DNA from 3 places in the Pseudoalteromonas sp. SiA1 genome. Region 3 is predicted to be linked to each of the others. Evidence: predicted binding sites of a transcription regulator. Region 3 holds the regulator's gene; each other region holds the start of a gene.
The links. The regulator MetJ, encoded in region 3, represses methionine synthesis genes. The targets are predictions, from matches to a motif close to TAGACGTCTAGACGTCTA.

Region 1: metK (methionine adenosyltransferase) is a predicted target of MetJ. The motif match lies at 2,561-2,578, and genes of this name have one in related genera.
Region 2: KK487_RS12040 (methylenetetrahydrofolate reductase) is a predicted target of MetJ. The motif match lies at 2,718-2,735, and genes of this name have one in related genera.

What each region holds. Positions count from the first base shown of each region.
Region 1 covers NZ_CP076084.1:2,556,320-2,567,335, forward strand. Annotated here, with positions in the region: gene tkt (transketolase) at 423-2,414, opposite strand; gene metK (methionine adenosyltransferase) at 2,680-3,831, shown strand; gene KK487_RS11915 (hypothetical protein) at 3,971-4,516, shown strand; gene KK487_RS11920 (5-formyltetrahydrofolate cyclo-ligase) at 4,535-5,131, shown strand; gene rpiA (ribose-5-phosphate isomerase RpiA) at 5,185-5,838, shown strand; gene serA (phosphoglycerate dehydrogenase) at 5,848-7,077, shown strand; gene KK487_RS11935 (aq_1923 C-terminal domain) at 7,170-8,102, opposite strand; gene radA (DNA repair protein RadA) at 8,188-9,573, opposite strand; gene KK487_RS11945 (PilZ domain-containing protein) at 9,928-11,016, shown strand, end outside.
Region 2 covers NZ_CP076084.1:2,581,851-2,592,866, reverse strand. Annotated here, with positions in the region: gene KK487_RS12050 (hypothetical protein) at 1-344, shown strand, start outside; gene KK487_RS12045 (hypothetical protein) at 491-1,111, shown strand; gene KK487_RS12040 (methylenetetrahydrofolate reductase) at 1,718-2,674, opposite strand; gene KK487_RS12035 (M16 family metallopeptidase) at 2,908-5,790, shown strand; gene KK487_RS12030 (helix-turn-helix transcriptional regulator) at 5,866-6,180, opposite strand; gene KK487_RS12025 (hypothetical protein) at 6,182-6,589, opposite strand; gene cysE (serine O-acetyltransferase) at 6,916-7,734, shown strand; gene KK487_RS12015 (hypothetical protein) at 7,752-8,396, shown strand; gene xseA (exodeoxyribonuclease VII large subunit) at 8,412-9,746, opposite strand; gene guaB (IMP dehydrogenase) at 9,881-11,016, shown strand, end outside.
Region 3 covers NZ_CP076084.1:327,457-338,472, reverse strand. Annotated here, with positions in the region: gene KK487_RS01525 (pilus assembly protein PilM) at 1-807, opposite strand, end outside; gene KK487_RS01520 (penicillin-binding protein 1A) at 939-3,413, shown strand; gene metL (bifunctional aspartate kinase/homoserine dehydrogenase II) at 3,462-5,807, opposite strand; gene metB (cystathionine gamma-synthase) at 5,857-7,104, opposite strand; gene metJ (met regulon transcriptional regulator MetJ) at 7,303-7,623, shown strand; gene KK487_RS01500 (malic enzyme-like NAD(P)-binding protein) at 7,692-8,933, opposite strand; gene rpmE (50S ribosomal protein L31) at 9,458-9,673, opposite strand; gene priA (primosomal protein N') at 9,904-11,016, shown strand, end outside.

The sequences.
Region 1 (11,016 bases), 1.1 Mb from region 3:
TGTTGTTAATTTATAATTTTGTTACCCCCACAGTGCCTGATACATAAAAACCTTGCAAGTTAAGTGCTGTGAAAATTACTCATCTAAAATCCAAAAGGTTAAAAAAGAACGACTTTATAGAGAGATATGCTTCGAGCAACGGGCTACGAGTTTCGAACAGTACTTTTAGTGATTTATGGACAAAGAGAACTAAAAGACGCTGCGCTTTAGAGAAGTGATCAAACAACTATTTTTTATAATTTGGGTTTTGTATTACCTCATTTTCTTCTCATTCGCTTCTCTTTGTCCAAATTAATTTTTAATGATTTGTGCACAAAGAGGGCGATGAGACACTACGCTTTAGAGAAGTGATAAAAGTACAACTCATAAAAAAGCCCGCCCTGTTTACACAGCGCGGGCTTTTAAAACACTAAAGTAATTAATTAAAACAATGCGTTTGCTTTGTTAACTACATTTTCTACCGTAAAGCCGAAGAACTCAAATAGCTCGTTTGCCGGTGCCGACTCACCAAAGGTGGTCATACCAACTACTGCGCCATTTAGGCCTACATACTTGTACCAGTAATCAGCAATACCGGCTTCAATCGCTACGCGACGCGAAACGCTTGCTGGTAATACGCTTTCTTTGTACTCAGGCGATTGATCTTCAAACGCATCGGTACACGGCATAGATACAACACGTACCTTTTTACCCTGTGCACGTAGCTCTTTCGCAGAGTCTTGCGCTAGCTGTACTTCAGAACCCGTTGCAATCAAAATAAGCTCTGGGTTGCCGTCACAACTTAGGATATAACCACCCTTTTTAACATCGCTTAATTGCTGGGCATCACGAGCTTGTTGCTCTAAGCCTTGGCGAGTAAAGATTAAAGATGTAGGACCGTCTTTACGTTCAATAGCTTGTTGCCATGCAATTGCTGACTCAACTTGGTCACATGGGCGCCAGTTGTATAGGTTAGGCGTTAAACGCATGCTGGCAATTTGCTCAACTGGTTGGTGAGTTGGACCATCTTCACCTAAACCGATTGAATCGTGCGTGTATACAAAAATGCTTGGTTGCTTCATTAATGCAGCCATACGTACCGCGTTGCGTGCGTATTCCATAAACATTAAGAACGTTGCGCCGTAAGGAATAAAGCCTTTATGCAGTGCAATACCGTTCATAATGGCCGACATACCAAACTCACGTACACCGTAGTAAATGTAGTTACCACTTGCATCATCAGCAGTTAAGCCTTTAGAGCCATCCCAAATTGTTAAGTTTGAACCCGCTAAATCGGCAGAGCCACCCATAAATTCAGGTAGTAACGGGCCAAACGCATTTAATGCATTTTGCGACGCTTTACGTGATGCTGGGTTTGCTGGGTTTGCTTGCAGCTCTTCAATGTACGCTTGTGATTTTTCAGCCCAGTCAGCTGGTAATTCTGAATGTGTACGGCGTTTGTATTCTGCTGCTAGCTCTGGGTATGCTTTTTCGTATGCGGCAAATTTTTCGTCCCAGCTTGCTTCAAGCTGTTGGCCTTTTTCTTTGTTATCCCACTGTGCATAAATATCTTCAGGGATTTCAAATGCATCGCCCGTCCAACCTAAAAACTCGCGAGACGCTTTAATTTCGTCATCACCTAGCGGTGCACCGTGACAATCGTGGCTACCTGATTTATTAGGTGAGCCGTAACCAATAATAGTTTTACAACAAATTAGTGTTGGCTTATCAGTCACGCTTTTAGCTTCTGCAATTGCTGCACTTACTGCATCGCTATCATGGCCATCAACGTCACTAATTACATGCCAGCCGTATGCTTTAAAACGTGCTGGGGTATCATCACTAAACCAACCTTCAACTTCACCGTCGATTGAAATGCCGTTGTCATCCCAAAATGCCACTAACTTGCCTAGGCCTAATGTCCCGGCTAGTGAGCATGCTTCATGAGAAATGCCTTCCATTAAACAGCCATCACCCATAAACGCATACGTGTGGTGATCAACAATGTCGTGGCCTTCACGGTTAAACTGCGCTGCTAATGCTTTTTCAGCAATCGCCATACCTACCGCATTTGTGATCCCTTGACCTAATGGGCCCGTAGTGGTCTCAATTCCTGGCGCGTATCCATATTCTGGATGGCCTGGTGTTTTAGAATGCATTTGGCGGAAGTTTTTAATTTCGTCCAGTGGCAAGTCATAACCACTTAAATGCAGTAGAGAATAAATTAGCATTGAACCGTGACCATTTGAGAGTATAAATCGATCTCGGTCAGCCCACTCTGGATTTGTTGGGTTATGTTTTAGATAATCGCGCCATAATACTTCTGCGATATCAGCCATGCCCATAGGGGCTCCAGGGTGACCAGATTTGGCCTTTTGTACTGCGTCCATTGACAAGACGCGAATAGCATTTGCAAGTTCTTTGCGAGATGGCATGAATTCTCCTACCTTTATATGTATTTGCGCGGGTATTTATTTATCCCCATTCTTACTTATTGTGGGGGCTGTGTGCAATTAAAAACCCATAAAAATAGGGCATTATGAATATTTTTTAAGAACCATTTACTATTAGATATTTTATTTAGACGTCTAGGCGTAAAAAAACTATGCAAGTTCATTTGTTTTAGATAAAATACGCGCCTTAATTTTTTAGCGCTAATACCGACGTTTGTGAAGCGCAATATTTGTGAGCATAATTACAATGGCAAAACATTTATTTACTTCTGAATCTGTTTCTGAAGGTCATCCGGATAAAATCGCCGATCAAATTTCTGATGCGGTACTTGATGCTATCCTAGAGCAAGACTCTCATGCCCGTGTAGCGTGTGAAACTTACGTTAAAACCGGTATGGTTATGGTTGGTGGTGAAATCACGACTAGCGCATGGGTTGATATCGAAGAAATTACACGTAAAACAGTACGTGAAATTGGTTACACACATTCAGACATGGGCTTTGATGCCGATTCGTGTGCAATTTTAAACACGATTGGTAAACAGTCTCCTGACATTAACCAAGGTGTTGACCGTACAAGCCCTGAAGAGCAAGGCGCTGGCGACCAAGGCCTAATGTTTGGTTACGCATGTAACGAAACAGAAGTATTAATGCCTGCTCCAATTACTTATTCTCACCGTTTAGTACAACGCCAAGCACAAGTACGTAAGAGCGGCGAGCTTAACTGGTTGCGTCCAGATGCAAAATCACAGGTTACGTTTGCATACGAAAATGGCAAGCCTGTAGGCATTGATGCCGTTGTACTTTCTACTCAGCACAGCGAAGATGTATCGCAAAGTGATTTAGTAGAAGCGGTAATGGAAACTATCATTAAGCCAGTACTTCCTGCTGAGCTTATTACTAGTGCCACTAAATTCTTTATTAACCCAACTGGTCGTTTTGTAATTGGTGGACCAATGGGTGACTGTGGTTTAACTGGTCGTAAAATCATTGTAGATACTTACGGTGGCATGGCTCGTCACGGTGGTGGTGCTTTCTCTGGTAAAGATCCATCAAAAGTTGACCGCTCAGCGGCTTATGCTGCACGTTATGTTGCTAAAAACATTGTTGCTGCTGGCCTTGCTGACAAGTGTGAACTTCAGGTGTCTTATGCTATTGGTGTTGCAGAGCCAACATCTATCAGTGTTGAAACATTTGGCACAGGTAAATTAGAAGAAGCGCGTTTAATCGAACTTATTCGTGAACACTTTGACTTACGCCCTTACGGCCTAATTCAAATGCTTGATCTTGAGCGCCCTATTTATCTTCCAACAGCGGCTTACGGCCACTTTGGCCGTGATGAATTCCCATGGGAACGCACAGATAAAGCAGACGTACTTCGCGCAGCAGCTGGCCTGTAAGCCACCTAGCTAATATTAAAACGGCCCTTTTTAGGGCCGTTTTGCTATGTGTATTAAGTTAGTCATAAAACAGTCTCGAACTGTTTAACATTTTAGGTATATACTCTGCTTATACAATAAAGCGTGTTAGGGATAAAAAATGGCCGACAATTTTCGTGTTATATTTGTAGGACTTGCAGAAGGCGCAGACAGCCAAGCAGTGACCAATGCACTGACAGAAAAACTAAAAACCTCACCTGAAAAGGTGGCGGCATTTTTTAATGGCAAGCCGCTGTTTGCTCCTAGCAACAAAGAGAAAGCCCTTAAGCAAGCTAAGTTACTTTCAACGCTGGGGATCAAAAGCAAACTTCAGCAAACAGCCCCTACACAAGCTACTTCTCAAAAAGCGCACGACAGCCAGCGAGATCAGCGCTTATTTGATGCCCTAGATTACATTACTAGTAGCTTAATTCGTCTTGAAGAGAAACTTGAGGATCTTGAGCAACGTCTCCCCGAGGTTGAGTTATCACTGCCTGATGAAAATGACGAACCATGGCAAGATGACGATTTAATGCTAGATGAGCCACTCTCTACAACACCCAAAAAACGCAGTAACCTTGTTTTATATTCACTGATTGCCACAGTTGTAATATTACTTATTGTGCTTGCTGTGTACTTATTATTTCCTAATTTATTCTCTTTTTAATCATGGTTTAGTTATTTAATGAGCAATAATCGCGCACAAATAAGACTCGATATTCGTAAAGCACGGAATAATCTATCAAAAAACCAGCAAGAAATAGCGGCCCACTCGCTTAAATTGAATTTTATTCAATATATAAAAAGCCAAAAAACAGCTAAAAAAAAACATATCGCCATTTATTTAAGCAATGATGGCGAATTAGATACCTCATTGTTAATTAATGAATTATGGAGCATTGAACAGCATGTTTACTTACCTGTAATTCACCCTTTCAACGGGGCTAATTTACTATTTCAACGATATGAAAAAAACTCACCCATGAGAGCAAACCGCTATGGTATCTTGGAGCCTAAGCTGAACTGCTCTCAAATATGCCCATTGCCAGCGCTTGATTATCTACTTATGCCACTTGTTGCATTTGATAAATTTGGTAATCGCCTTGGAATGGGGGGTGGGTTTTACGATAGAACCTTGGCACGTTTACACGAAGAAAACTGGCAGCAACCACAACTTATTGGCCTAGCACACGAATGCCAACAAGTGGATAAGCTCCCAATTGAATCGTGGGATGTGCCTCTTAAAACTATTATTACACCCAATAAAACCTACTGTTGGTAACAATTAATCTTGTAAACTAACAGTCTATTTTTGACATAAATGAGCACATAGCAATGACACAAGATGAATTAAAAAAAGCAGCTGCATGGGCTGCACTGGAGTTTGTAAAAGAAAACACCATAGTGGGTGTTGGTACAGGCTCAACCGTTAATCATTTTATTGATGCTTTAGGCACAGTAAAAGACACCATCGTTGGTGCAGTATCTAGTTCAGAAGCGTCTACAGCACGTTTAAAAGAACTTGGTATAGAAGTATTTGAGCTAAATGATGTTGATGCTCTGGATGTATACGTTGATGGCGCAGATGAAATTAACGCTCTAAACGAAATGATTAAAGGCGGTGGTGCAGCGCTCACCCGTGAAAAAATAGTCGCGGCAGTGGCTAAACAGTTTGTGTGTATTGTTGATGACACCAAACTAGTCGATATCTTAGGGGATTTCCCGCTGCCAGTTGAAGTTATTCCGATGGCGCGCAGCTATGTTGCCCGCGAATTATTAAAACTTGGCGGTGATCCTGTGTATCGCCAAGGTGTTGTAACCGATAACGGCAACGTTATTTTAGATGTACATAATTTAAAAATTACCCATGCTAAACAGCTTGAAACACAAATAAATCAAATTGTTGGCGTAGTCACCAACGGCCTATTTGCAGAGCGCGGTGCTGATAAAGTGATTATCGGCACAAAAAATGGGCCACAAATTAAATAGGATATGGTTATGAGTAAGGTATCGTTAGCAAAAGACAAAATTAAAATTCTCTTGCTTGAAGGTGTTCATCAAAGCGCTGTAGAAACGCTAAAACGTAACGGTTATAGCAATATCGACTACGTTAAAACATCGCTACCTGAGGACGAGCTTATTGAGCGCATTAAAGATGTGCACTTTGTGGGGCTGCGTTCTCGTACTCATATTAATGAATCGGTATTAAATGCAGCTGAAAAACTGGTTGCTATCGGTTGTTTTTGTATTGGTACCAACCAAGTAGATTTAAACGCAGCACGTGAACGCGGTATTGCAGTATTTAATGCCCCGTTTTCAAATACTCGCTCTGTAGCTGAGCTTGTACTAGGTGAAATACTGCTTTTATTACGTGGTATTCCACAGCGAAATGCCGCTGCGCACCGTGGTGGCTGGTTAAAAACAGCCAATGGCTCGTTTGAAGCGCGCGGTAAAACCTTAGGTATTATTGGCTACGGTCACATTGGTACTCAGTTGGGCATTATGGCTGAAAATATTGGTATGAACGTGGAGTATTACGACATTGAAGACAAACTGTCTTTAGGTAATGCGACACAAGTACATAACTTAACGCAGCTATTGCAACGCGCTGATATTATTAGCTTGCACGTACCTGAAACACCGCAAACTAAAAACCTGATTGGCACGGCTGAATTGGCGGTAATGAAGCAAGGCTCTATTTTAATTAACGCTTCACGTGGTACTGTCGTTGATATTGACGCCCTAGCAGAAGCGCTAACAGAGAAAAAACTCAGCGGCGCAGCAATTGACGTATTCCCAGTTGAACCTAAATCTAACGATGAAGAATTTATCTCGCCACTGCGTGAATTCGACAACGTTATTTTAACGCCGCATATAGGTGGTTCTACTCAAGAAGCACAAGAGAACATTGGTATTGAAGTAGCGGGTAAACTCGCTAAGTACTCAGATAACGGCTCAACTATTACTGCGGTTAACTTCCCTGAAGTATCATTGCCAGAGCTTGCTAATCGCAGCCGCTTGTTACACGTGCATCACAACCGCCCTGGCGTGCTAACGCAAATTAACCAAGCGTTTGCTCAGCACGGTATTAATATTGCCGCGCAGTACTTACAAACGGATGAAGCAATTGGCTACGTGGTTATTGATGTAGACACAGATCACTCAGAAGTCGCACTTAAAGAACTTAGTGCAGTTGAAGGCACAATTAGAGCGCGTATTCTTCACTAACTATCAGCTAAAATAATAAAAGCCGTACTTGAATAATCAAGTACGGCTTTTTTGTTTTAAATTGAATCCTGACGGCTTATAACTTACCGCTGTTATTTGCCTTTAACTTCTAAATTTATAAACTTAACCAGCTCTTCGGGTTGCCCTGCTAACATCATTAGTTGCTGATTCACTTCCATCATAGTTTTACCTTCAGGCAGTTTTGCTGACACACTAAACGAATTTAGTCCTTTAGCAAAATCAGTTAACGCCTTGGCTATTTCTTCGGTCACAGGTGCTTGTTGAAGCTGTTGATCAAGCATTGTTTGCATTTGCTCTAACGTCATACCTTGCTTTGCTAGCTCACTTTCTAATAAGCCTTTAAGATCACCTTGGTTATTAATAACTAAGCTAACATTACGTGGCTCTAGCTTACTCATTGCTTGCATAATCATTGTTTGCTGCTGTAACTCTTGCTCATAAGTAAGTGGCGTACTGCCTGCAGCTTGTTGAGCCTTACTGATTTCAAGTGAAGCGTCCATGAGCGCTTTAGAATTAGCAAGCCCCATGTCCATATCAATACTGGCAATATCATTAGCTTGCAGCTTAACAACAATATCACTGTTACCTGATTGCTCATCGTAATCTAATGAAGAGTGTAAATCATAACTGGCTGAGGCAAGTTGTGTATTTGTATCTGCAGGAAGTGTATCGACAAAGCTTTTATCAAATTGAAAGTTTTTTAACGTAAAAGCAGTATGTGGCGATATTTTATCGGTTTCGTAACCTGTCACTTCAACATGCTCAACCGTGGCAATTTTATCGCCCTCAGGGCTAGTCACTTCAATATTACTAATGGCAACACTGTTTGAAATAACACTCGCCGATAGCTCTGCGTAGTTAAAAGTAGCACCTGTTTGTTCGCTGACCAAGGCCAACTGTTTATCAACCTCAGCACGTACCTCTTGTGTTGCAACATAGTTTGCATAGCTCACGCCACCCACACCTGCAGCAATAATCGCGGCTGCAATCACTAATTTTTTCATGTCATTTCCTTATTAAACTCTTTATATAAGTGGCTTTAAGCAAGACTAACATTGAGAACATGCATCGTTAAGCACTTTTTGTTTGCTAGTTAATTAAACTCAGTAGCTCGTGCACTGTTTTAACTGGCGTTATTTTAGCACCCAGCCCTTCCATCGATTTATGGTAGTTACGAAATGGGATAAATATTTCAGTAAACCCATGTTGCGCCGCTTCTTTAACACGGGGTACACCACTGTCGATTGGACGCACATCACCGTTTAAACTTAGCTCCCCCATAATACAGGTGGTTCGAGGTACAACAAACTCGTTCAAACTACTTAAAAGTGCAGTAACAAGCGCTAAATCAATACAGGTTTCTGATTCATCAATTTTTAGACCACCCACAATATTAAAAAACGTATCGTGAAATATTTTAGTTTTAGTGTGTTTACGTAAAATACCAGTGAGCATTTTAATCCGGTTCATATTTAAACCAACACATACTCGCTGTGGAAATTCTGCTTCTGTTTCAGTGGTTAAACATTGAATTTCGAGTAGTAAATTACGATTACCTTTACGAATACAGGTAATCGTCGACCCCGGTGATTCAGTGGTTGAACCGGATAAGAAAATTTCGCTGGGGTTATCCACACTGAGCATACCGCGTTCACACATTTTAAAAATGCCCACAGTATCTATATCACCAAAGCGGTTTTTATTAGCACGCAGCGTACGCACTTGACCATCGTTGGTATCAATATGTAACAGTGCATCAACAATATGCACTAATGTTTGCGGGCCAGCTATTTCATTATTTTTATTTACGTGAGCAATAATGAACATAGTGACATCGTTTTGCTTACAATATTGGGTTAGCGCTTGAGCGGCACTTTTTACTTGCGAGGGTGAGCCAGGGCTACCATTAGCGGTGTCGGTGACCACGGCTTGAATAGAGTCGATAACGGCAAACTTAATTTTGTTTTTATCCAGCTCTTCAATAATGGTTTCAACACTGGTTTCAGAAAGTAAATAGAGCTCATCTTCGTTATAGTTAAGTTTTAAACGGTTTACTCGGTTTTTAAACTGCGACAAAGACTCCTCAGCAGTACAATAAAGCGATGGCATGCGCTGAGACATTCTTGCCACTAAATCCGATAGTAGCGTGGTTTTACCCGCCCCCGGATCGCCAGAAATAATATTAACCGAGCCGGTGGTTACACCGCCGCTTAGTACACGGTCAAGCTCGCCAATTTCAGTAAGCTGTTTTTCTGCCTCTGAGGTTGCTACCTCATTAATTTTTTTAGAGCCACCGCCAATACCACCGGCGTAGCCACCGACACTTGCACGAGCTGCTACTTTTTTGCTTTGCCCTGCAGAAGGTTTAAACTCTGCTAATGTGTTCCACGCACCGCAGCGACACTGACCTTGCCAGCGTTGATAGTTCATGCCACATTCTGTACAAACAAACTCTACTTTTGCCGCTTTAGCCATTTAAAACCTTACCTACTATTCTTTATTTTGAAATATTGACTGTTAAGCGCTTATTTTGCCATTGCTGGCTTTACCTTAGCAACAACGCCTTGTGGAATAGCGCATTTAGTATCACACTCACACTATACTGATGTAGTTTCATTTAACCTGCTTTAGGGCATGCTTCTTGCTTTAAAAAGCTAATAAAAACATGCCAATTAATTGGCTCATAACGAATAACAATAAACACAAAGTATAGTTACGCATAATATCGTGGTCGCATTTAACCACTTTTCGATATTAGATTTATTTAATTCTCTAATAAATGATTGCAACAGTATACCTACTTTTAAATTAGACGGTGATGATTTATAAATGGCTGAAGACGTATTGCTCAAGCATGAAGCGCTTGTAAATGAATTAAAACAGTATTTGGGAAATGCTAAGTTTGATCTCATTTTCAAGTCAAAAACCGCCGAGTTAAGCAAACCCGAGCAGTTTTTAATAAAAATGGAAATGTCGCGTTTATCTCAGCCGATAGACCGCTTTATTGATCTGCGTGGCTCAGTAACCGGCCAAGTAAAACCATATGAGCATAACGGTAAACAACACTTTATGGATGACACCGCCATTGAAGTATTCGAAGCATCAATAAAACAACATAAAGGCTACACCCTTGCCGTGTACGAAGCGGTGATGAATACCGAAAATAATTATCGTGTATTACAGCAAAAATCAACGACCACCCCAGCTAAAATAATTGAACCATTACCCGAACTAACCACCGATGTAATTAAGTTTGCGGCTTATGAAAGTCGTAGCGAAGAGCGAATGAATTACTCAATTAAAATTACTATTGAGTACGATGAGCAAACAAAAATTGAAGCAAGTACTTCTGATATTTCACTCAGTGGCTGTAAAATTAAGTTGGCATCCCGCTATAACTTAAAAAAAGGTCAGCTTATTGTTATGCACTTAGTTGGCCTTGAACAAGATTTTGAGCTTGGGTTGAAAAATGGGATTGAATACGAAGTGGTTGCGATAGAAAACACCTCGGATGAATTTAATCATATTCGCTTAAAACGCACATTTAAAGAAAACAACACCGCGTTTGACCATTTTTTAGAAAGCTTTATTCACGGCAATAAACGCCGCTACAAAGTGAACTTAGATAACACCCTCGATGCAGTTATTTCTAAAGGATACGAGCAATATTACATTCCAAGGGTCAATTCGCTATACGTTTTTATAAGTCAAAAAAACGGTGTTTATTATCCAAGCTTAAGTTTAACTACAGAAAACAGCCTGTTTATTCAGCGTTACTTTACCGATGAGCGCAAAGTATCTTGCCTATACAGTGTGTTAAACCATAAGCGTATTCGTAACTTGGCACTAAAACCTGTTGCTGTAAAAGAGGAATATTTATATACCTTTACCCATGTCTCTGCAGGAAAAATTTACTAC
Region 2 (11,016 bases), 1.1 Mb from region 3:
GGTATCTTTTTTTTGGTGCTGGTCAACGTATGGCTCAACTCGCAGCTCAGGGCGACCCGTACCCAACAATTGTAACTTTAGCAATTGCTTCATTTCTTACTGGCTGGGGCTTATATGCATTTTCTGGTGCAGGTATCATCATCAAGTTGCCACTACTAAAAACCTGTTTAACTTTAATTACTGCCATCTATTTGTTGCGTGGTATCGCAGGCTTAGCTGGTCCCTTTCTAACTTCAGACCCTGTGGTACACCAAAATTCAATAACCTTTTGGTTAGTCAGCTCAATTATTTGCTGTATTTATGGTACGTTTTATTTATTGGGCACAGTAAAGTTATGGCGGTAGTAGAGAGTGTGCTGGCACATAACAAAAAAATTAAGTACGCCCGCTGCGCGGGCTGGGACGCATACATGCGGGGCGGCTTCGCCATTATGCCCCACATGCCTGCGCCCCTTATTTAAAAGTTAGAGCTACAAGCTCCGAGAGGAATAATGAACATATTTTTGAATATTGTCGGCTTTATCGTATTAATTGTATCCGTATTTTTATTTGGCCTTAAGGGGATGGCTGCTGAAATGGGAATAGCGGTTGCGGCCAGCGGAGTTTTTCTGGCTTTTGCCAATCTAGATAAATTTTCAGAGTTTAAAGGGGCTGGCTTCGAAGCAAAATTAAGAGAAGCTGTAGACGAAGCAAATGCCACAATTGAGAACCTAAAGGAGGTAGCTAAACCTCTTATTAAAACAAATCTATTTGCTTTAGCTAAAGCAGGAAGGTTTTCAGATGGTGCATTCAATAAAAGCCATGATGTCTATGATCAGCTTGCCGAGCTACAAAGTAAAATCGGACTGGATGGGCAAGATCTAGAGAAGTCAAAGGCAAGTTATCTCAATATTCATGCATGGGATATGGTCTCAGAGCTGTCTGGTAATATCGAACGCGCCGGTAATGAGCGGTTTTCAGTGACATCCCGTGAGGCCATGGGCACTCATAGTTTTGAAGTCGCGCCTGATTTAAAAAAATTCAATGAGCTGGTATCAGGCGTAGAGCTTGATGAGGTTTCTCAAAACCAGTTTGAAACTCTAAAGAACTATTATGCCAAATACCAGCTCTAACAATCGGCTGCATCGGACAAATTTCCGCTGTCACCTTTTGTGCAAAAGACGCACAAAAGTCGCCATCAAAAATTTGCTCGGTGAGCCGGGCGTTACCAATGACCGCCCATGGCACTCAGCCGATAGTCGGTATAGAGTGGTTTAACTTACAGTATAAAGCAGTTATATATCGCTAACGTGGTAAATTAGATTGTTTCTGGTAAATTCATTATTTTTGTCGGATGGCGTGGCTCCGCCACTTATCCGACCTACGTCAAAATGTAGGTTGGTTAAGCCGAAGGCGCCACCAAACAGGCTTTCAAATTCACTTTTTATCCGCTCATGGCAAAAATGCGACATTCAGATTTGATAAAGTCCTGACAGATCAAGTTAGTACTTATTAAAATAAACGAAGATAACTACTTGAACTAGCTTATTTTATTTCGCTTATCATTGTTGCCCGAACCCCGAACCCCGAACCCCGAACCCCGAACCCCGAACCCCGAACCCCGAACCCCGAACCCCGAACCCCGAACCCCGAACCCCGAACCCCGAACCCCGAACCCCGAACCCCGAACCCCGAACCCCGAACCCCGAACCTCGAACCTCGAACCTCGAACCCCGTAATTAAGCTATTAGTTTCTCCGCAAGGTTGAGTTCCATTGTTGCTTTTAATAAACGGTATAAGTTAATAGATGCGTCTATTTCTTCTTTACGGTTGGTTAAGCTTTCAATATTTAAACCCAGTGGCACACCTAAGTGGGCACAGCTTTTTAAAATTGAGTCGAGGTTTTCGCGACAAATACGCACCGATTCACTTAATGTATTTTCCGAATCAAGCATGCGCCATTTAGTTGCCTCTGGTACTGAGATACCTAGCCATTGCATAAACTCCAAGGTTTTTTCACCACCACAAGGCGTAAAGGTTAATATAATCCTATTAGGTGTCAGGCCTTGTGCTTTGCATGTGCGCGCATAACTAGTTATTAAATCTATGGTTGCTTGTGCATTGTAAACGGCTTGAGAGATAAAAAACTGGCATCCTTGTGCCGTTTTTTCTATTAAGCGTTGGTGCTCGTTGCGCTTATTGGCATGGCGCTCAGCAATGGTTACGCCACCTAAAAAGAAGTCTTCTGACTGCTCTGCCAGAGTTTTGTAGGCATTCGGTAAGCTCAGCTTTATATCACCCGCTGATGATGGGCTGCCCACTAACACCACGTTTTTTAAATCGTAGTCATTTTTGGTTTCATCTAACCACGTTTTAAACTCACTCACACCGCGCTGAGCTACACTTTTATAAGTAATGACATCAAGATCAGATAAGCCTCGTAAGAGTTGACTGTACTCGCGCGGATCAACTGTTTGCTTAAATGCAAATGGACGCGCTTGCTCTGTACGGCTGCTTTCATCTTGAATGTCATAAATAATCACACCGTCATATTCAATTTCGTGTAAACGGCCTAATAACTTTTCGGCAATGACTTTTAATTGCGCTTTATCAGTCCCAATTTTTGGCGGTGTTGTGCCAATTAGGTAAACACCTTGGTTGGTGTCCTGTATTTTTTCTTGAAGTGATAAAGCCATAATCCCCATTCCAGCTTAATTTGTGATGATGGATTTAATATAGCAGCCATTTAGACGTCTAGATAGATTTATTTGTTGAAAGTTTCTCAACTAACGTGAATTATTTTCATAGTTAATAACTGACACAGTTGTTTACATAATTAATAGGCTTAGGGCTCTTATATTTAATTACTTTACGGCATACTTAGTTTGGTAAATGTTTTAAAAATTGCTCAATTTAAAAAGGGATAACAATGAAATTTAAATTATTGGCAACTAGCCTAGCGGTATCGCTGGCCTTAACAGGTTGTGCTATGCAGCAAAGTCAAAACACGCAAACAGCAGCTCAACAAGAACAAGTTAATAAAGCAGATGAGCGTGTTTTTTCACAAGATTACCTAATAGAAGAGCTAGATAACGGCCTACGTGTGATGGTAGTTAAAACCGATTACCCAGATGTAGTATCGCTACAAATACCTGTATCTGTTGGCTCGCGTAATGAAGTGGAAGCAGGTAAAACTGGTTTTGCTCACTTTTTTGAACACATGATGTTTAAAGGGTCTGAAAAGTTTCCGCAAGATGTGTATTCAGATATTTTAAAAAATTCTGGAGTTGATAACCGCGCCTACACAACTAACGATTACACTAACTACCACTTAAATTTTTCAAAACAGCATCTTGATAAAGTACTTGAAATTGAAGCTGATATTTTTCAAAACTTAAGCTACACCGAAGAACAATTTAGAACCGAAGCGCTTACCGTTAAAGGCGAGTACTTAAAAAATAACGCCAGTCCAATTCGTAAATTATTAAGTGCGGTACGCCAAGAAGCGTTCGATAAACATACCTATAAACACACTACTATGGGCTTTTTTGAAGATATTGAAGCCATGCCAGATCAAATGGCCTACGGTAAAGAATTTTTTGATAAGTTTTATAAGCCTGAATATGTATCGCTTGTGATTGTTGGTGATGTTGATCCAAAAGAGACCATGGCGATGGTTAAAAAACACTGGGGTAATTGGCAAAAAGGCGACTATGTTGCTGATATTCCAAAAGAGCCAACTCAGCAAGCGCCAAAATATGTGCATGAGCAAAACGAGGGATTACCTGGCCATTGGTTACTTGTGTCGTATAAAGGGGCTGCATGGGAGCCTCAGAAAAAAGACAGAGCCGCATTAGATTTACTGTCGCAGCTTTATTTTTCGAGCAATTCAGATATTTACCAAGAACTGGTAGTTGAAAAGCAAATCGCGAGTCAAATGTTTACTTATAACCCAGAAACTAAAGATCCAGGGTTACTGCATGTATTTGTAAAAGTTGAAAATGCCGATGATTTAGCCACAGTGCGTGATGCTATAAACCGTACGTATGCCAAAGCGCGTACCGAGTTGGTTGATAGCCAAAAACTTAGCGATTTAAAGTCTAACCTTAAATACAGCTTTATAAATGGTTTAGATTCGTCGCAAGCAATTGCCTCTACACTTGCCAGCTATATGCATTTTGAGCGCGATCCTGAGGTAATTAACCAACTGTATAAATCGGCAGACAATATCACTAGCGAAGATATTAGAGCCGTTGCCAATAAGTACTTTGTTGATAATGCTCGCACCACAATTACTATGTCGGCACTTGATAAAGCCCCAGGTTTTGAACAAGAAAGCGACTTAAATGCCTTGGTAGCAAAATATCAGCAAGCACCGAGTAAACCTATCTTTAAGGTGCTGGATAAAACTAATAGCTCGCCGTTAATCGATATTAATTTATTATTTAATACCGGTGCCGCTGCTGATCCGCAGGGTAAAAAAGGGGTTGCAGCGCTCACTGCCGCAATGCTGGCGCAAGGTGGCTCAACCTCAATGAGTTACAAAGATATTAAAAAGGCAATGTACCCGCTGGCGGGTAGCTTTGGTTATCAAATAGATAAAGAAATGCTGTCGTTCCAAGGGCGTATTCATAAAGATAATGCAGCTCAGTGGTATGCCTTAGTGAGTGAGCAGCTGCTAAACCCAGGCTTTAGAGAAGATGACTTTAAGCGTCTGAAAAAAGAAATGATCGATGGCATTAAATCGGGTTTAAGAGCCTCTAATGATGAAGAGTTGGGTAAAGAAGTCCTCTACAGTGTGCTTTATAAAGGCCACCCTTATGAAAGCTATAACTACGGTGACTTATCTGACTTAGAAGCGCTGACCCTTGATGATGTTAAAGCGTTTTATAATGCTGAACTTACACAAGCTAAACTTACTGTGGGTTTAATTGGTGCCGTGCCTGAAAAACTCAAAGCACAAATGTTAACTGATTTAGCGACGCTCCCTAAAGGTGAGCAAAGTCGCTTAACAATCCCTGATGCGCCAGTACTTAAAGGTCATCATGCAACGATTGTTGAAAAGTCAGCGCAATCAACGGCTGTGTCGTTCGGGTTCCCTATTGATACCATTCGTAGCAGCGAAGACTGGACCGCATTGTGGTTAGTGCGCTCGTACTTTGGTGAGCATCGCAGTTCTAACAGTTACTTGTACGAACGTATTCGTCAAACGCGTGGCATGAATTACGGTGATTACGCCTACATTGAATACTTCCCTCGTGGTATGTTTCAAACTAAGCCAGATGCAAACTTAGGGCGCTCTGAGCAAATATTCCAGGTGTGGCTGCGTCCACTGCGCTCAAACAACGATGCGCACTTTGCAACCCGTACCGCATTATTTGAGCTGGATAAGTTGATTAAAAATGGTATGACTGAGGCCGATTTTGAAGCCACACGTAACTTTTTAATTAACTTTGTGCCACAAATGGTTGCTAGTCAAAATCGCCAGTTAGGTTATGCGCTAGATAGCGAGTTTTATAACACCGATAGTTTTGTAAACTACGTCACAAGCAAACTGAAAACATTGACTGTTGACGATGTAAATCGAGTGATTAAAGATAACCTACAAACTGAGAATATTCACTATGTGTTTGTTACCGGTGATGGTGAAGATATGCAAAAACGTTTAGCAACTATGCAAACCTCGCCTATGGTGTATAACACCGATAAGCCTGCCGAGTTAGTGGCTGAAGATAAGGTAATTGCTGATTATAAACTGGCAATTCCTGCAAAAAATATTGAAGTAGTAAAGGTGGATAAAGTATTTCAATAATTAAAGTTTTTAAGTATTAAAAAATGCCCCTGTGCAGTAAGCATTGGGGCATTTTTATATTTTAGGTTGTAAATACTAGTTACTTACTAAAAGTACTGAGGCTGCACCAAGAGCAAAACTAATAACAGAGCTAATGACTAAACCAGCAATAAAACTTTTAGATGGACTGTTATTGGCATCATTTTGGTTGTTTTCATCAAGCTTAATAAGCTCACCTTGGCGTACTTCAAATACCGCACATAAGGCCATGGTGGTTTCTTTTGAGGCTGCACCTTCTTTTTCTACTCGTTGAATGGTTCGCAAGCTTACATCGCAGGCATCGGCAAGCTGTTGTTGTGTCCAATCGAATGTGTGCCTGAGCGACTTTACCGTTGTAGGGTTTAATTGCATGTTAAAGTTTCCCTACAATTAGCTCTACGGCTGTTGCAGTGGTATAGCCAAATACTGCACCACCTAACGCGCAGCCTAGAATAAAAAAAGCCGCTTTTTTAGGATCGCTAGGAAGACTACTTTGAACTTGCTTGGCAAGCACTTCTTGATCTTTGTATAGAGTGCACTCAAGTCGTCCTGTGAGTATATTGAGCATGTCAAATTTCACTTGGTACTGCGAATTTTCAAAATCAAATGTGTGTGAGCTTTTTATATTAACACTGCGCCTGCTGCTAACTAAGTCATCGTTAATATAGACTTCTTCTTTACCTGTAAAGTAGCTTCCAAAACAGGCTATTTGGTTATCGCCATCTTGAAAGTAAAATTTATAGCCTAATTTTTTTGTATTTAATATGTCGTTTTTCATCATCGTTATCCTTGTTGAGTTGATGATGCTAATTTAGCGTTTATTATTATTTTTTACGCCGTCAGCAGTACGCCAGTGGCTATTTTGGCACATGACACACGTGCTGTCATATGTTGTTATTTACTGATTTTTATTAACTTATTTTATTTTTGCACAAATGGTTAAACCTGCCTAGCTGTCATATAGTATGGCTTTGAAAAAGTAGTCTAAAAATGAAATTTAACTAGTTATATATAATAACCAGAACAAATAACGAAGGGATTAACACCTAGGCGGCTAAATCCGTTAGAATTGGCGGTAGGCTCTTTGTAATAACTTAAGGCAGTATTATGCGTCATGAAATTTGGCAACAGCTTCGTAGTGAAGCAAATGAAGTAGTAACTCGTGAACCCCTTTTAGCGAGCCATGTGTATTCGTGTATTTTAAATCATGAGTGCTTAGGGTCGGCATTGAGTTTTATTGTTGCTAACAAGCTAGCTGATGCTGTGGTTTCTGCTTTTACAATCCGTGAGCTGTTTGACCAAGCTTTTGTAAAGTGTGACCGCATGCTGACACATGTTGCTCATGATATTAAAGCAGTAAAAGATCGTGACCCTGCGGCCGAAACCTACCTTACTGTGATTTTAAATTTAAAAGGGTTTCACGCGATACAAGCACACCGCTTAGCTAACTGCTTATGGCAACAAAACCGTAAAGAGCTTGCGCGCTTTATTCAAAGTCGTACCTCAGAGGTGTTTGGGGTTGATATTCACCCTGCTTGTAAAGTAGGCCAAGGCATCATGTTTGACCATGCCACCGGTATTGTTATAGGTGAAACCGCCGTAATTGAAGATAATGTATCTATATTACAATCGGTTACATTAGGTGGTACGGGTAACGAGCAAGGCGATCGCCACCCTAAAATCAGAGCGGGCGTACTTATTGGCGCGGGCGCTAAAGTGTTGGGTAATATTGAAGTGGGCGAGGGCGCACGTATTGGCGCAGGTTCAGTGGTATTAAGCCCTGTGCCGCCTCACACAACTGCTGTTGGCGTACCTGCAAAAATTATTGGTCGCCCTGATTGTGAGTGCCCGGCAGAAAGTATGAACCAAAACTTTTTAGAATATCCCGAGCCAGAAAACGAATCGCACACCAGTGCAATGCTTTAATTTTTGAGTACCTAGAAATGATATATAAAAGTAACTTTGTGGCTATGCTGCTCTGTTTTTCTTCAGGCGTGGCGTTAGCAAGTGGTTACTTTTTGTTTTTTAAAGATTCCACTCGTGTTTCCTCAGCGCCCAAACAAGCTGTAATCTCTTCGGCTAACACTCAAGTCAATAATCAGCCAACTACTTTGCAAGGCCTAGTGCAGGTCAATAAAGCCCAAGTGGCTGATCAACAAACTCAGCTAGCACAACATGTGGTTGAGCTTAATCAGCGGCTTGAAAAAAAATCAATCCAGCTTAAGCAGTCTCAACAACAGCTAAAGTTAAATCAATTAGAAAGTGTAGAGCTTGATGATGAGCTCGCAATACAGTTTGAGCAAGAGGCTGATAATCTCGAATGGAGTTACGAGCTTGAAGTCGCGTTAACTGACTTTTTAATTATTAATGAGTTTGCAGATAGCGCTGAGCTTACAGCGCTAAAGTGTAAGCAAACAATTTGTAAGTTTGAGCTTACCATAAATCAACATGCCGTTAATTATGGAGCTAAATTATGGCGCGAGCTAAACGATAAGCTTCACCTTGAACCTTGGTGGCAGCAATTTACACTCAGTGCATCTCAATCTAACGATGCCCGTATTGAGTTTACCGTAAGTACGCAAGGCTAGCGCTTAGCAATATGGCTAAGCTTCTACCTTTGAAATAACCTGGCCATCTACTAACTCAGTGATCAACACATCACCCACTTTTACATCTTCCACTGATTTAACCACTTTATTTTGCGCTGTTTTCGTTATGCTATAACCACGCGCTAATACATTAAGGGGGCTGACCGAATCAAGCCGACTTGCTTGTAAGGCAAGCGTATTATTTGCGTGTTGTAGTTGCTGCTGCATCGCTTGATTTAGCCTTGCATGGAGCTGTGCTAACTGATGGTTTGCATTTGCTAGCTTTTTATCTGGTGATTGGCGCATTAGTCTGGGTGTTAAATTAGCTAACACGCGTTCTTGTTGATATAAACGCTGACGCATTGCCTGTTGCAGTGCAATACTCAACTCATCTAAGCGTTGTGATTTTTGGTTTAGCTGATTGCGCGGGTGGCATAAATTAAGGCGATGCTGCAATTGTATGGCTAGTGCGCGTTTATCGGCAATGTCGTGTTTAAATGCATTCGCTAAACGATTAATTAACTGATTAACCCTATTATGTAGCTCTTGTGTATTGGGGCTTACGAGCTCTGCGGCTGCAGAAGGAGTTGCTGCGCGTACATCAGCAACATAATCGCTAATTGTGGTATCTATTTCATGGCCAACAGCGCTCACAATGGGTAGTGCGCTTTGATAAATAGCGCGAGCAAGGTGTTCATGGTTAAAGCACCATAAATCCTCTAATGAACCACCACCGCGCCCGAGTATGATAACATCGACCTCATTACGTAAATTTGCCAGCTCTATTTGCTTGATTAAATGGCCATGCGCTTCTTTGCCTTGCACCATCGCAGGGTAAATAACCACTTCTAATTGCGGCGCACGACGCTTTAAAACAGTTAAAATATCTTTGATTGCGGCGCCTGTAGGTGAGGTGATCACCCCTATGCGATTAATGTTTTGGGGTAGGGGTTTTTTATAAGCGGAGCTAAATAAGCCCTCTGCAGCCAAACGCATTTTTAGCGCGTCAAACTCTTGCTTAAGTTGCCCTTCGCCTGCAGGCTCCATATGTTCAACAATAAGCTGGTAGTCACCACGGGGTTCGTACAAAGATACACGTGCTTTAACGGTTACTTGTGCGCCGTTAATTGGTCGGTAACTTTGGTTGCGATTATTGCCTCGCCACATGGCGGCTTTAATTTGCGCTTTATCGTCTTTTAACGAAAAATACCAATGCCCAGAAGCAGGCGCAATAAAGTTAGAAATTTCACCAGTGAGTACTAAAGACGCAAAACCTTGTTCAAGTAAGGCACGTATTTCACGATTAAGGCGAGATACGGTATAAACCGTTTGCGAGGGCTTAGAAAACATAAAAACTACCAAAAAACATTTATAAATCTAGCTTATCATAAATAAATACAAAATATTATTTACTAGTGCCTACAACGCTGTTAAAATTTGGCCGCAATTCCTTATCTTAGATCCACATGTGAGAAGTTGCCAAAATGCTTAGAATCGCTAAAGAAGCTCTTACCTTTGATGACGTACTTTTAGTACCTGGTCATTCTACTGTTTTGCCACATACGGCAAATATTTCAACTCGCTTAACGCGTGGTATCAAACTTAACTTGCCGCTCATTTCAGCATCTATGGATACTGTTACAGAAGCTCGTTTAGCTATTGCCCTCGCGCAGGAAGGTGGTCTTGGTTTTATTCATAAAAACATGACCATTGCAGAACAAGCGAAAAATGTTCGTAAAGTTAAAACCTATGAAGCAGGTATTGTTTCATACCCTGTTACAGTAACGGCCGATCTGACTATTGCAGATGCTGTTGAATTGTCTCAGGAAAAGGGATTCTCAGGTTTTCCGGTCACCGATAGCGAAAATAACCTAGTAGGTATTGTAACTAGTCGTGATATGCGCTTTGAAACTAAGCTTGAACAGCCGGTTTCAACAGTGATGACGAAAAAAGAAAACCTAGTAACGGTTAAAGAGGGAACGGCTCGCGAAGATATCTTAAGCTTAATGCACGAACATCGCATTGAAAAGATTCTTGTGGTTGATGATGCGTTTAAACTTAAAGGCATGATCACCGTAAAAGATTACCAAAAAGCACAAGACAAACCAGATGCATGTAAAGACGAACAAGGTCGTTTACGTGTAGGTGCTGCGGTAGGTGTTGGCGCGGGCACTGATGAGCGTATTGCTGCATTAGTTGAAGCCGGTGTTGATGTACTTCTAATCGATACTTCTCATGGTCACTCTCAAGGTGTTATTGACCGTGTTGCAGCGACTCGTCAAGCTTACCCAGATTTACAGATTGTTGCAGGTAATGTAGCAACAGCAGAAGGGGCCATTGCGCTTGCAGATGCCGGTGTTGATGCTGTTAAAGTAGGTATCGGCCCAGGTTCTATTTGTACTACACGTATTGTTACTGGTTGTGGTGTACCACAAATAACAGCCATTTCAGATGCGGTTGAAGGCCTTAAAGGTCGCGATATTCCAGTGATTGCCGATGGCGGTATTCGTTTTTCTGGTGATATTGTAAAAGCATTGGTTGCGGGTGCATCGTGTGTAATGGTTGGCTCTATGCTCGCGGGTACTGAAGAAGCACCAGGTGAAGTTGAACTTTATCAAGG
Region 3 (11,016 bases):
TAACGATGTTTGAAAAGGTGCTAACACTTCAAATGTATAGTTTGGAGGTAAATCACCGGTTGTTTTGCCAATTTCAGCTTCATCAAAGCCTTTGTTGTAGTAAGCAACGATACTATTTGTGTATTGGTCGCCACCAAATACTTGGTCACGGGTATAAATTGTCTCACCAGATTGCACTACACTCACCAAGGTGAGTACAGCACCAATATCAACCACTGCAACCGTTTTGTCATATGCATCTGATGGTAACTGTTGGTAGTAAACATCCATAGCGCGACTTAGCGCATAGCTTTCAACGTCCACTACTTTTGCGGTTAAATTCGCAGCACTTAACGCACCGACTCTGGCTTCAACGCTTTCGGTTCTAGCGGCAGAGAGCAGTACATTTATTTTGCTCGGGTCAGCACTATTTGTAGAGAGCTTTTCAAAATCAAGACTCACTTCATCTAGTGGGTAAGGAATTAAGCTGTCGGCTTCAATTTCAATCTGCGACTCTAATTCAGCGTCGCTTAAGGAAACATCCATGAAAATAACTTTAGTAATCACGGTTTGCCCAGAGACGGCAACAGACGCGAATTTTAGCGACTTTGGTAGCTTTCGTTTTAACTTGATTATCACATTACCAATTGCTTCAATATCTTGAATATTACGCTCGCTCATAGCGCCTTTTGGCATAGGTTCAATTGCAAGTGCTTCTAGTCGAAGCCCAGTTTCTGTTTCACTTAAAAGTACGGCCTTGATAGAGTGCGATCCAATATCAATACCTACCATCATTGGTGATGGTTTTTTTATTAGTTGACTTAGCATGTTTGCAACTTTGCCTTTGTTTTAATAATAAACAAGTTATAATTTATATCTTAAAAAATATTATTCAATTTTTAATCAATATATACTAGCAGTCTCAACCTGTAATTGGGAGTCCGTTTAGGGAAATATCAGTGATTTTATTAAAAAGAACTTTACAATTTTTGATCATTTGTGCATTACTTGCACTAATTACATTGCTCAGCCTTTATTACTACGTTAAATCCGATATTCCCAGCGTGCAAGTTTTAAAAAACGTGCAATTACAAACGCCTATGCAAGTATTTACTAAAGATGGGCTTTTAATCAACCAATTTGGTGAAAAAAGACGGATCCCTGTAACTATAGACCAAATTCCCCAGCCTTTATTGCAGGCTTTTTTGGCAACTGAAGATAACCGCTTTTACGATCATATCGGTATTGATCCAATTGGTATTGTGCGCTCAGCGCTGGTACTTATTTCTACTGGTGAGAAAAAGCAAGGTGCCAGTACTATTACCATGCAATTAGCTCGTAACTTCTTTTTAACACGAGAAAAAGCCTACATTCGTAAAGTAAAAGAAATATTTATTGCCATTCATATCGAAAACCTCCTCTCAAAAGATGAAATATTTGAGCTTTACCTAAATAAAATAGAATTAGGAAATCGTGCCTTTGGTATTGGTGCTGCGGCTCAAGTTTATTATGGTAAAGAACTAAAAGAGTTAACTCTTGCGCAAATGGCAATGATTGCTGGTTTACCAAAAGCTCCTTCGGCACTTAATCCTATTCGTAATCCAGAACGTGCTAAAGCAAGAAGAAATGTGGTGTTAGGAAGAATGCTTGAAGAGAAGTATATTTCAAGAGCGCAGTATAATGAAGCCACTAACCAACCAATTACCGCATATTTTCATGGAGCTGAAATTGACTTATATGCGCCGTACATTTCAGAAATGGTACGAGCAGAAATGGTGTCACGCTACGGTATAGATAAAGCCTATAACTCAGGGTTTAAAGTGTACACTTCTGTTGAATCAGATGTTCAAAAAGCAGCACAAACAGCTCTAGTTAATAACCTGCATGCCTACGATATGCGCCATGGTTTTAGAGGCCCTGAAGCCATATTGTGGGATCCGCAAACAGAGCCGCCATTAACGCAGTCGAAATTATTAAATACTTTAAAAGCTGTTAATGAATTTGGCCCTTTAAAAACGGCTGCGGTGTTAAGCGTGAGCGATAAAAGCGCTGAAGTTATACTTAAAAGCGGCGAGCGCACAACCCTTACTTGGGATAACCTAAAATGGGCACGTAAGTTTATTACACGCTATCGCCAAAGCTTTGCGCCTGAAACAGCAAGCGATATACTAACGCCAGGCATGCAAATATGGCTGCGCAAAAATGACGATAATAGCTATATTTTAAGTCAAATACCTGAAGCGGCGAGCGCCATTGTTTCTTTAGACCCACAAGACGGGCGCATAAAAGCCATTGTTGGTGGATATAGTTTTGAACAAAGCCAATATAACCGAGCTGTACAAGCTAAACGCCAAGTAGGCTCAAATATTAAGCCGTTTATATATTCAGCTGCGCTTGAAAAAGGCTACACACTAGCGTCAATTTTAAATGATGCTCCTATAAATCAATGGGATAAGAGCCAAGGCGTTGCATGGCGACCAAAAAACAGCCCAGCTATTTATAATGGCCCAATTCGCATTCGTCGTGCTTTAGCCCAATCTAAGAATGTAATTTCCGTACGTTTATTAAGGGGCGTTGGACTGCAAAGAACAGCCGATCATTTATTAAAATTTGGTTTTGACGATAAAGATATAAATCGTAGTGAGTCACTGGCATTAGGCAGTGCATCCATTACGCCGCTTGAATTAGCTCGTGGGATGAGTGCTTTTGCTAATGGCGGTCACCTAATTGAGCCGTACTTTATTTCACAAATCCAAGATGCAATGGGTAATACGTTATTTAAAACCAATCCCACCATTATTTGTGATGATGAAACGACAACACCTAGCTCGCTAATGCTAGGTGAGCAAGTAGCACCAAATTGTGCGCCGCAGATCATCTCTAAACAAAATGCATTTTTAATTGCCAGCGCAATGAATAGTGCTATTTGGGGTGGCGGTAGCTGGTCACATAAAACCGGTTGGAGTGGAACAGGCTGGCGTGCACAAGCGCTAAAACGTCGCGATCTTTCTGGTAAAACAGGCACGACTAATGATTCTGTAGATACTTGGTTTAGTGGCTTTAACCGCGATGTGATGACATCAGTTTGGGTTGGCTTTGATAACCCAGGTAATACACTGGGACGCTCAACCTACAATAACAACTTAGGAAGTGGTCAAATATCAGGTGCTGAGTCAGGCGCAAAAACAGCTCAGCCTGCATGGGTTGATTTTATGCGCGCCGCACTGGATGGTAAACCTGCTGCGCCCATCGAACCACCTGAAGGCTTAGTTTCTATTCGTATTGATTTAGAAACCGGATTATTAAGTCATAAAAACGATTACACCAGCCGTTTTGAATACTTTGAAAAAGGCACCGCTCCTACCAAATATGTGTTATCACAACCAAATGATATATTTGAAGAAAACACTAAAACTGAAGAAGAGCTATTTTAAATATAGCGAACAGTAAAAAGGCCGCAAATTAGCGGCCTTTTTGATGATCTAACTAATATTTTGTACCAACCAGTATAAGTCAGAGTGAACGCCAGCAGCAGTCACTTCTTTACCCGCACCGGGGCCTTGTATCACTAATGCGTTTTGGTTATACCACTGGGTATTAATCACAAAAATATTATCGCCAGGGGTCAAATTCGCAACCGCTTCGCTTTTTGGTACATAGGTAATCCCTACCTTAGCGTTTAGCGTGTTGTTTTCAAACTCTAATAACCCAGTGTAGCACAGTGCAGCATTTTGTTGCTGAGCCGCTTGCGCATGCTGCTCAATAAATGCATCTAAACGAGCCTTATTATCAATAAAGTCATTCCAGCTGCCTGCACTTAACTCATCGGGCATCAAAGCGGATAAAGAAATGTCATCAAGTTCCAATTCAATACCTAATTCACGCGCTAAAATAAGCAACTTACGTTGCATATCTCGTCCAGATAAGTCTTCTCGAGGATCCGGCTCTGTGAACCCCAAAGCTTGCGCTTCTAGAACTAAATCTGAAAACGCTTTACTGCCATCATACATACTGCATAACCATGACAGCGTGCCTGAAAACACGCCTTCTATTCGCGTTATTTTATCGCCACTATTTTGTAAATCAGCCAAGGCAAAATTAATCGGTAGTCCGGCCCCTACACTTGCATTATAACGCCAATGTAAGCCACGTTGAGCAAGGCTTTCACGTAGTGTTTGATACCACGAAAGCGACGCGGTTCCCGCGTATTTATTAGCACTAATTAGATGGCAGTTTAATTCAGCTAACTTACTATAAAGCTGACTAAAATGTTCACTGGCGGTAATGTCGATCACTATTTTATGTTCATACTCAAGAGTATCTATGTATGACAATAAATCGGCTTGTCTATAGGAGCTTGCATGGTTTTCCCATTGAAGTTGCCAGCTTTCACAGACTAATCCATTAGCATTCACCAGCATCCGCTCTGAGCGTAAAAGCGCTACTAACTTGACGTTAAAATCAGTTGATAAGCGTGCTAGTTGAGCAGGTAATTGGCGCATAAACTCAGCACCTACATTACCAAGTCCTGCAATAATTAAAGCTATTTCTTGTGCTTTATTAATGAGCTTGTCATGTAACAGGCTCAGCACATCACTTTCAAGTACTTGATCGGTTAATAGTAACGTATATCCCTCACCGTAATGGGTAAACCGAGGCTGGATAGATTGTGTTTGTAATAAGGCTTCACTTTGCTTACCAAGCGGCGCTACCTCTTGATCAGGTGCAATAATCGCCACCCCATTTAAGTTTGACTCACTAATATTGGCGCGGCCAGCAAAATAATTAGCCACCTGATGTGTCGCTGACGCAGGGACTAGTAAGTAGATTTCGCCTTCGTGTTCAAAGTGATGCAAACTATGCTGAATAAGTTGGCTAACATGTGCTACTTCGCCTTCACTCAGATCATCAACAATGAGTAAATCCACATTATTTACTGTGGTTAAAAAGCGTTTTTGTTTACTCATTCCTAGTTTAACTATTTCGGTATGACTGCCTTGAGGATCGTAACTACTGCGAACAACTAATTCTATATCGGTATCTTTTAATGGCGATAATGTTTTAGCGTGTAATACTGGATTACCTAACCTCGCTAATAAATTAGCTTGATCACGGCACACTCGCGCATACTTAACCGCATTAGCAACCTTACGCGGATCAGTACTAAAAACACCTTGAGTGTCAGTCCAAATAGAGACTTTTTTAGCATTGCAATACCGCGCTAATAAAGTGGCACTGTAATCACTGCCATTTCGCCCTAAGGTCACTGTTTCACCATGTAAATCAGCCGCAATAAACCCCGTAACTACATTAATTTTACTCGTCTGTATGGCTTTTAAGCACTGCTGCTGATTATTAGCATGCTGCAGCTGTCCGGCATCTAACGTAAATAACTGCCTAGCGTCATGGGCACAAGCGCTAACGTTAAGCTGTTCTAAGTAAGCGCTTAGTAACCTTGCAGACCACAATTCACCATGTGCTAATAACGCAGCTTCAGCTAATGTTCCTTGCTTAGCCTGCTTGGTAATAATACTGAGCTCAGTTTCAAGTAAATCAAGCGCATGGTGCTTAGCGTTAGCTATTAATAATTGCTCAATCAGAGCTATTTGATGGTTACTCAATAGCAATACAATATCAGCAATAGCTTGAGTGTCTTGCTGTTGATAGCTTTGCCACAGTTTAACTAAGGTATCGGTGGTTTTACCGGCAGCCGATACCACCACACAATCCCCAGCTTGAGCATGAGTTAAAATAATATTTGCGACACTTTTAAAGCGATCCGCTGAGCTTAAACTCGAACCACCAAATTTATGAACCTGATTTACCATATTAATACCGACTCGCATTTATGTTTTGTATTTTGAAGATTGGTATGCACTACCATAACGCCGGATGCGCCGCGTTTAACTTTGCTGAACCAAATGATTCACTAGCACCACTTTTTGCCGATAGGCCGGGATCGGCTTGTCCTGGGCGCACCAAATTAAATACCCTGTCTAAGTCAGCGAGTAAATCATTTACATCTTCAATACCCACCGAAATACGAATAAGCGTGTCGCCTACTCCGGCTTCTGCACGCGCGGTTGCGTCCATGCCGGCGTGGGTCATAGTCGCAGGGTGACAAATTAAACTTTCTACTCCACCTAATGATTCCGCTAAGCTAAATTCATTTAAGCGCGTTAAAAACGCTGCAGCATCGTTTATATCGCCTTTTATATCAAAGCTAACCATAGCACCAAAGCCAAGCTGCTGCGCCTTAGCTAGCGCATGTTGAGGGTGTGATTCAAGACCTGGGTAGTAAACTTGGGCAACAAACTGGGAGCGTTCTAAATACTGTGCAATGGCGAGTGCACTTTCTTGGTGTTGCCTTAAACGCACGTTTAAAGTACGTAAGCCTCTGAGCGTTAAATAGCTATCAAATGGCGCGCCGGTGATGCCAATGTTATTTGCCCACCACGCTAACTCTTCACCTAACTCAGCAGTCGCTGCGATAACCGCGCCACCAACAACGTCTGAATGGCCATTGATATATTTTGTGGTTGAGTGCACCACAATATCAGCGCCAAACTTAATCGGGTTTTGTAATGCTGGCGATAAAAATGTGTTGTCGGCGGCAACCAGTGCACCACACTGTTTAGCTGTATCAGTTACCGCTTTAATATCTGTTAAGCGTAAAATAGGATTGCTAGGTGTTTCAATCCAAATCAGCTTAGGTTTAATAGCAAGGATGCGTGTCAAACTGTCGCTTTTGGTAAAATCGACCACTTCTAGTTTTAATAAGCCGCGCTTTTCTAGCGAAGTAAATAAGCGATAGCTGCCACCATAACAGTCATGAGGGATCACTAACGTATCGTCACTATTAAGTAATTGTGTTGTTAGGTGAACGGCTGCCATGCCTGTTGCGGTAATAATGCCTTTAGCGCCACCTTCAAGCTCCGTGAGCGCCTCAGCCAAAATGTCACGATTAGGGTTACCACTGCGGCCATAATCATATTGACGCTTTGTATCAAAGTCAGCAAATGAGTAAGTTGTTGATAAATAAAGCGGTGGAACAACCGCACCATGCTGTTTGTCGGCTTCTATTCCACTACGAACAGCAATTGTTGCCTTATTTTTTTCACTCATTTTCGCTACCTTTACTAATTTGGATGTTTAGACGTCTAAAAGGTAGCGCATGCAATTTAAGATGTCAAAACATTTAAATGTCTAGATAGCTAAATAACTAGTATTTGACTATCTTTTTTAAACCGATAGAATTTCACGCATATTTACACGCTTTGATGCTGTGTGAGCAATTTATAATCTGAGGCAACGATACATCTTATGGCTAAATGGAATGGTGAATATATTCACCCATACGCAGAACACGGGAAAAAATCCGAACAAGTAAAGAAGATCACCGTTTCGATCCCGCTAAATGTATTAAAAGTATTAACTGATGAACGTACTCGTCGTCAAATAAACAACTTACGTCATGCAACAAATAGCGAGCTTTTATGCGAAGCGTTTTTGCATGCGTTTACCGGGCAACCGCTGCCTAATGATGATGATTTGCGTAAAGATAACGCAGAAAAAGTACCTGAAGAAGTGAAGAAAATAATGCAAGAAATGGGACTAGAAGTGCCTATTTTAAATGAAGACTAGAAGGGTCTTTATACAAAAAAACCTCAGCAAATGCTGAGGTTTTTTTTGCGCTAATTTATACTTAACAATTACGCCATGTAGTTTTCTGGCATATCAATTTGTGCAACGCCAGAGTCTACCGCCGCCTGCGCAACCGCTTTAGCTATACGTGGTAACAAACGTGGATCCATTGGTTTTGGTATAATATATTTAGCACCAAACTCTAATTTGTCGATGCCTGCGGCAGTAAGCACTTCAGTCGGTACGGGCTCTTTAGCAATACTACGAATTGCTTCTACAGCAGCAATTTTCATCTCGTCGTTTATTTCACTGGCACGTACATCTAACGCACCACGGAAAATAAACGGAAAACACAATACGTTATTAACTTGATTCGGATAATCAGAGCGACCTGTAGCCATAATTAAATCGTTACGTGCAGCGTGTGCTAATTGCGGATCGATTTCAGGATCGGGGTTTGAACAAGCAAATACCACGGGTCTATCAGCCATTAATTTTAAATCTTCAGGGGCTAATAAATTAGGGCCCGATACACCCACAAACACATCGGCATCTTCAATTACATCTTGTAAAGTACGTTTATCGGTATTGTTTGCAAATAATTGCTTATATTCATTCAAGTCATCACGACGCGTATGAATAACTCCTTTGCGATCTAACATATAAATATGTTCACGCAACGCGCCACATTTAATTAAAAGCTCCATACAGGCAACAGCTGCAGCGCCGGCACCTAAACATACAATAATTGCATCTTCAATTGCTTTGCCCTGTACTTCCAGCGCGTTTAGCATACCCGCAGCCGTTACAATAGCCGTACCATGCTGATCATCATGAAAAACAGGAATGCTACAACGCTCTATAAGCGCTTTTTCTATTTCAAAACACTCGGGCGCTTTAATATCTTCTAAATTAATTCCACCAAAAGTGTCGGCAATATTAGCCACCGTGTTAATAAAGTCTTCGGTAGTACGGTGCTTAACTTCAATATCTATAGAGTCTAACCCTGCAAAACGCTTAAATAGTAGCGCTTTACCTTCCATAACGGGTTTTGAAGCCAGTGGACCTAAATTACCTAAGCCTAAAATTGCGGTGCCGTTAGTAATAACCGCAACCATATTTCCTTTACCAGTATATTTGTAGGCATTTGCTGGATCAGCGGCAATTTCACGAACAGGTTCTGCGACACCGGGGCTGTATGCGAGCGCGAGGTCTTTAACCGTCTCAGCGGGCTTGGTCAGCTCAATACTGATTTTACCTGGAACGGGATGGGCATGGTAATGTAGTGCTTGTTCACGAAAATCTGACATAACGCGATTATATCCTGCAATTTAAGTTAAAGTGAGAGGTAGTTTTAATCTACGATACCTTTATTATTTTTAAATTCCAAGCAATATCAGGTCTATCCTGTTATATGCTAGAACTGTTAATTTTAAGTGATTTATCAGCAACTTCCCTAGATTATCCTGACATTTTTAAAATATAAATTCGTCATAAAAATGAAAAACACAGGTACTTTTTGCCCTTGTTCTATTTTTATAAAGCGTATTTTTTAGTCTTAAATTAAAATAGTGAAATACCGAATTTTATTTAACTTTAAACACAAATAACCTCACGTTACCTGCATTTGAGTACCATCTTTAAAGTTTAACAAATAAAAATATAGAGAATATTGGCTGTTTTGTCTGCAAATGTTTATGCATACTCAGAATAAGAACAGGAAATAGTTATGCAAAAAAAATAAATACAAAATTGCTAAGAAAGCAGGTAGGAAAGTAAATTTTGGCCACAAAAAAAGCACCCTAAGGTGCTTTTTTTACATAGAAACAAAAAATTATTTTTTGCTGCTAAGTGCACCGAAGCGCTTGTTGAAGCGATCAACACGGCCGCCAGTGTCTAAAATCTTTTGCTTACCAGTGTAAAACGGGTGACACGCAGAACATACGTCTAAGTGAATGTCTTTACACAGAGTAGAACGAGTTTCGAATTTGTTTCCGCATGAACAAGTTGCAGAAATTACTTCGTACTTAGGGTGAATACCTTCTTTCATAGGAACCTCTAGTTAAGGCCGCATCGCTCTCCAAACCCGAAGTCTGGCACCATACGTCGTTAAAACAAATTTATTGGTCGCGAATTTTATCCAACAACCCGCACGCACACAAGCTTTAATTACCCTTTTTGCTAAAAAGTCGGCAAACACCTATTCATTACTGATTTGTCGGTAGGCTTTTAATGCTATTTTTAGTACATTAAACCATTACGTTAATTGGTTGAGTTGTTATGCGTTTTGCTGAAGTTGCAATAAAAGTCCCCTTGCCTCGCACCTTTGATTATAAAGTGGATGAGCAATTAGTACCGCTGACTCAATTACAGCCTGGTATGCGCGTGTTAGTCCCTTTTGGCAATCAACGTAAAGTAGCGGTTATTCTTAGCTTAAAAGCGGAAACAGCAGTCCCCGAAGGCAAAATAAAATCTATTATTGAAGTTATTGACGACTCACCGGTGTTATCTGCGCAGCATTTAGAGCTACTGAAATTTACAGCGCGTTATTATTGCTATCCACTCGGTGAAACTATTCATATTGCATTGCCCAGTGCACTGCGCCAAGGTGAGTGCCCTGATAAAACCAGTATAAACATGGTGACATTAAGCGAAAAGGGGGCACTTTTACCGTCTTTAAAAGCTAAAACACAGCTTAATTTGCTTAAGCAATTATCAGCATCCGGTAAATCATCATTAACCGAACTCAAAGCCCTCGGGTTTAATAAAAAAACCATTGATACCCTTTTAGATAAAGAGCTAATAATTCAAACCATTGAGCACGATAATCAATGGCAACATACCTCGCCAACGGTTGGCAGCAAGCCTCGTTTGAATAAAGAGCAAGCTATTGTCTGCACTGCAATTAATCAAAGTACGGGGTTTAATAGCTTTTTGCTAGAAGGTGTCACTGGCAGCGGAAAAACCGAAGTTTACCTGCAATGCCTAGAAGAAGTATTAAAACGTGGCGAACAGGCGTTAGTGCTCGTTCCTGAAATCGGGCTAACGCCTCAAACGGTCAATCGTTTTAGACGTCGCTTTCCTGACACCCCTATTATGCTATGGCACTCGGCATTAACCGATAACGAACGTCTACAAACATGGCGTTTTTGCGAAAAAGGCAGTTGTGCCATTGTTATAGGCACCCGTTCGAGTATTTTTCTGCCATTTTTAAAGCTTGGGATGATTGTGGTTGATGAGGAGCATGATGCCTCATTTAAACAACAAGACACTTTACGCTACCATGCCCGTGATTTAGCTGCGTATCGTGCCTATCAGCATCAAATTCCACTTATTTTGGGTAGCGCTACGCCAGCACTAGAAACACTGCATAAAGCTATTAATAACAAATAC